2 regions of the Streptomyces cadmiisoli genome follow, and region 1 is predicted to be linked to the other one. Evidence: riboswitches for the same ligand, from Rfam matches in the RefSeq annotation. Region 1 holds a riboswitch; the other holds the start of a gene.

The links. A riboswitch is a leader RNA that binds a small molecule or an ion and turns the genes downstream of it on or off. The one in region 1 is predicted to bind glycine.
Region 2: it holds a riboswitch for glycine, as region 1 does, so the genes downstream of both, gcvT (glycine cleavage system aminomethyltransferase GcvT) here and gcvP (aminomethyl-transferring glycine dehydrogenase) in region 1, are expected to answer to the same signal.

Annotation. Positions count from the first base shown of each region.
Region 1 covers NZ_CP030073.1:7,247,361-7,249,748, forward strand. Annotated here, with positions in the region: gene DN051_RS31885 (DNA polymerase IV) at 1-7, shown strand, start outside; gene DN051_RS31890 (PRC-barrel domain-containing protein) at 123-494, opposite strand; glycine riboswitch at 609-704, shown strand; gene gcvP (aminomethyl-transferring glycine dehydrogenase) at 882-2,388, shown strand, end outside.
Region 2 covers NZ_CP030073.1:3,080,662-3,083,049, forward strand. Annotated here, with positions in the region: gene DN051_RS12905 (AAA family ATPase) at 1-540, opposite strand, end outside; glycine riboswitch at 783-882, shown strand; glycine riboswitch at 883-992, shown strand; gene gcvT (glycine cleavage system aminomethyltransferase GcvT) at 1,060-2,178, shown strand; gene gcvH (glycine cleavage system protein GcvH) at 2,287-2,388, shown strand, end outside.

The sequences.
Region 1 (2,388 bases):
GGCGTAGGGGCGTAGGGGCGTAGGGGCGTAGGGGCGTAGCGGCGCGGCAGTGCAGCGGCTTGGCGGTGGCGCGTGGGGGGCGGGTGCCGCCGAACGGGGACGGGTGGGCAGCGACGTCCGGGTCAGGGTTCGTCCGTGCCGGCCAGTTTGCCGAAGTCGTGGTCCGGGAGGCCGGGCGGGGAGGCCACGTCGAGGCCGTAGTGGTGGTAGAGCTGGAGCTCCTGGTCCGGCGAGAGGTGGCGGCCGACCCCGAAGTCGGGGGCCTCCTTGATCAGCGTGCGCTCGAAGGGGACGTGCAGACTGCCCTCGATCAGTTCGCTGGGTTCCAGCGGCACGAAGGCATCCCTGCTGAACAGCCCCGTGCGTATCGCAGCCCACTCCGGCACACCGGTCGCGTCGTCGAGGTACACCTCGTCGATGGTCCCGATCTTGTTGCCGCTGCGGTCGAACGCCTTGCGGCCGATCAGGTTGCGCGGATCGATCTCGGTCTGCACGGGCCCTCCACGTGGTCGCAACTCATTCGTAAGCACTACGAAAGAGCACATTGGGCGGCGCGGCCACTCGAAGGCACCGACATTGACCTCGCTGGTAGTCTGACAAGCGGCTGCTGACCCCGCGCGGGAGAGTCCTCCAGACACCATCGGAGGCGCCGAAGGAGCAAATCCTCCCCGGAATCTCTCAGGCCCCTGTACCGCACGGACGAGGTCACTCTGGAAAGCAGAGCGGGTGTCCACGGCTCCCGCTCTCACCGACGGTGCAAGCCGGTCGTCCCTTCGGCGACCCGGTGAAGCTCTCAGGTTGTGATGACAGAGGGGGAGGCCGTCGGGGCACCCGTGCCGGGGTGTCCCTCGAAGGTCGCGTCAGACCAGGAGGCCTCCGCCATGACCGCCCATCGCATTCCGCTCGCCGAGCTCGAACAGGGGACACCGTTCGAGCAGCGCCACATCGGGCCCGACCAGGAGGCGCGGGCCAAGATGCTCGCGCAGGTCGGCTACGGCTCGCTCGACGAGCTCACCGCCGCCGCGGTCCCGGATGTGATCAAGAACTCCGACGCCCTGGACCTGCCGGGCGCCCGCACCGAGGCCGAGGTGCTGGCCGAGCTGCGCTCCCTGGCCGACCGCAACCAGGTCCTCGACTCCATGATCGGACTCGGGTACTACGGCACGTTCACGCCGCCCGTCATCCTGCGCAACGTCATGGAGAACCCGTCCTGGTACACGGCCTACACGCCGTACCAGCCGGAGATCTCGCAGGGGCGGCTCGAGGCGCTGCTGAACTTCCAGACCGTGGTCGCCGACCTCACGGGTCTGCCGACCTCGGGTGCCTCGCTGCTCGACGAGGGCACGGCCGCCGCCGAGGCGATGGCTCTGTCCCTGCGCATGGGCAAGAACAAGAAGGGCCTGTTCCTGGTCGACGCGGACGCGTTCCCGCAGACCATCGCCGTGATCCGGACCCGCGCCGAGCCGACCGGCGTCGAGGTCGTCGTCGCTGACCTCTCCGGCGGCATCCCCGCCGAGATCGCCGAGCGCGAGATCAACGGCGTGCTGATCCAGTACCCGGGTGCCTCCGGCGCGGTGCGAGACCTCAAGCCGGTGATCGACCGGGCGCACGAGCTGGGCGCGCTGGTCACCGTCGCCGCCGACCTGCTCGCGCTGACGCTGCTGAAGTCGCCGGGCGAGCTCGGCGCGGACATCGCGGTGGGTACGACGCAGCGGTTCGGCGTGCCGATGGGCTTCGGCGGTCCGCACGCCGGCTACATGGCGGTGCACGAGAAGTTCGCCCGCAGCCTGCCCGGCCGCCTCGTCGGCGTCTCCGTCGACGCCGACGGCAACAGGGCCTACCGGCTCGCGCTGCAGACGCGTGAGCAGCACATCCGCCGTGAGAAGGCGACCAGCAACATCTGCACCGCGCAGGTGCTGCTCGCCGTGATGGCCGGCATGTACGCCGTCTACCACGGACCCGACGGGCTCAGGGCGATCGCCCGCCGCACGCACCGCTACGCCTCCCTGCTTGCCGCCGGGCTCGGTGCGGCGGGCGTCGAGATCGTCCACGGTGCCTACTTCGACACGCTGACCGCGCGGGTGCCGGGCCGCGCCGCCGACGTCGTCGCCGCCGCCCGGGACCGCGGGGTGAACCTGCGCCTGGTGGACGCCGACCACGTCTCCATCGCCTGCGACGAGACCACCAAGCGGGCCCAGGTGGACGCCGTGTGGGCCGCGTTCGGGGCCGAGGCCGACATCGAGGCCCTGGACACCGCCACCGAGGACGCGCTGCCGGACGCCGTGCTGCGCGCCGACGACTACCTGACCCACCCGGTCTTCCACCAGCACCGCTCCGAGACCGCGATGCTGCGCTACCTGCGCCGGCTCGCCGACCGCGACTACGCGC
Region 2 (2,388 bases), 4.2 Mb from region 1:
CCGCGCGAACGCGTACCGCGAGACTCCGCGGCCCCGCTCGCGCTGGCCGGCCAGGGCCTCCTCGGGCGTGACGTCCAGCAGCAGCAGATGCAGGGTGCCGCCCCGGCGGCGCGCCTCACGGGCCAGCCAGGCGCGCACCCAGGCCTGCGTACCGCAGTCGTGGACGACGACTCCCTCGCCGGTGCGCAGGGCGCTGCGCAGTCCGGCGTAGTGGGCGAGGCGGACCAGGGGGCGGTAGACCGCGTACGGGATCCGGTCCGGCAGCCGGTCGTCCCAGCGGTCCCGGACGTCCTGGGAGTCGATGCGCCGGGCGCGCACCGCCCGCCGCATCAAGGTGGACTTGCCGCTGCCGGGCAGGCCCGTGACCACGACCAGGTCGCGTGGGCCGAACAGCAGCGCGTGCGGGCTGCGGCCCCCGCGGTCGCGCAGGTCGCGGACGACGGGCGACGCCGACGCGGCGCACTCCTCCCGGGCCGGTGCGGTCGGTTGCTTGGGCAGCGCGAATCCCGAAGCGGTCGCGTACGCCGTGATCCTGTTCACCGTGATCGTCCTCCCCTGGGGCGGTTCACGAGTTCCCATCCCCGTTGAGTGTAAAGAGAAGGTAATCCGCGGACCTCGCGTTTACGTTCCCTTACCGCAACAGGGCTGCTACAGCGTGTCGTGGCCACCGTGCCGAAACCGTGCGGCCGTGGTGCGCGGGCCGGTGAAGGCCCGGTAGGGCGACCCTGCCGCAGCGAGCGGATGCGTGCAATGATGTGCGCGCCAACTGCATACCGGCCGTTTGAATCCGCGCGGGAGAGTCCCCGGCAGCACTGCCGTCGGGGCGCCGAAGGAGCAAGTCCCTCCCTTGAATCTCTCAGGCCCCCTTACCGCGCGGGCGAGGCACATCTGAAAAGCGGGCCGCCGTATCGGGCGGCCCCACCCAAGGTGCAAGCCAGGACCCGTCCGCGGTCATGGCGAACCTCTCAGGTTCCGATGACAGATGGGGAGGAACGACCTCGCCCATCCCCGTGCTCGGCTCCGCCGGCGTGGGGACCCCATCCCCTGGGAGACCGACCGATGAGCAGTACTTCGCTCCGCCGCACCGCGCTCGATGCCCTGCATCGCTCGCTGGGCGCGACGATGACCGACTTCGCCGGCTGGGACATGCCCCTGCGCTACGGCTCCGAGCGCGACGAGCACCTCGCCGTCCGCACCCGGGCCGGGCTGTTCGACCTCTCGCACATGGGCGAGATCACCGTGACCGGCCCGCAGGCCGCCGACCTGCTGGACCACGCCCTGGTCGGCAACATCGGCGGCGTCCGGCCCGGCCGCGCCCGCTACACGATGATCTGCCGCGAGGACGGCGGCATCCTGGACGACCTGATCGTCTACCGGCTCGCCGACACCGAGTACATGGTCGTGGCCAACGCCTCGAACGCCCAGGTGGTGCTGGACGCCCTGACCGAGCGCGCCGAGGGCTTCGACGCCGCCGTGCGCGACGACCGGGACGCCTACGCCCTGATCGCCGTCCAGGGCCCCGAGTCCCCCGGCATCCTGAAGTCGGTCACCGACGCCGACCTCGACGGCCTGAAGTACTACGCGGGCCTGCCGGGCACCGTCGCCGGCGTGCCCGCGCTGATCGCGCGCACCGGCTACACCGGCGAGGACGGCTTCGAGCTGTTCGTGAAGCCGGAGCACGCCGTGGAGCTGTGGCAGGCGCTGACCGAGGCCGGCCGCGACGTCGGTCTGACCCCGTGCGGGCTGTCCTGCCGGGACACGCTGCGCCTGGAGGCGGGCATGCCGCTGTACGGGCACGAGCTGTCGACGTCGCTGACGCCGTTCGACGCCGGGCTCGGCCGCGTGGTGAAGTTCGAGAAGGAGGGCGACTTCGTGGGGCGGGAGGCGCTGCGTGAGGCCGCCGAGCGCGCCGAGTCCCGGCCGCCGCGGGTCCTGGTCGGCCTGGTCGCCGAGGGCCGCCGGGTGCCGCGCGCCGGGTACCCCGTGGTCGCCGGCGGCGAGGTGATCGGCGAGGTCACCTCCGGTGCCCCCTCCCCCACGCTGGGCAAGCCGATCGCGATGGCGTACGTCGACGCCGCGCACGCGGCGCCGGGCTCGGCCGGTGTGGGCGTGGACATCCGGGGCAGCCACGAGCCGTACGAGGTCGTGGCGCTGCCTTTCTACAAGCGGCAGAAGTAGCACTCTGTCCGAGTCGGCGTGACGCTCGGCACACCGTGCCCGCTCGCCCGCGGCTCCCAGCAGTTCTTCATTCATCAGCACTCCCCCGCGTACAGGAGAATTCAGGCCATGAGCAACCCCCAGCAGCTGCGCTACAGCAAGGAGCACGAGTGGCTGTCGACCGCCGAGGACGGCGTCTCGACGGTCGGCATCACGGAGTTCGCGGCGAAC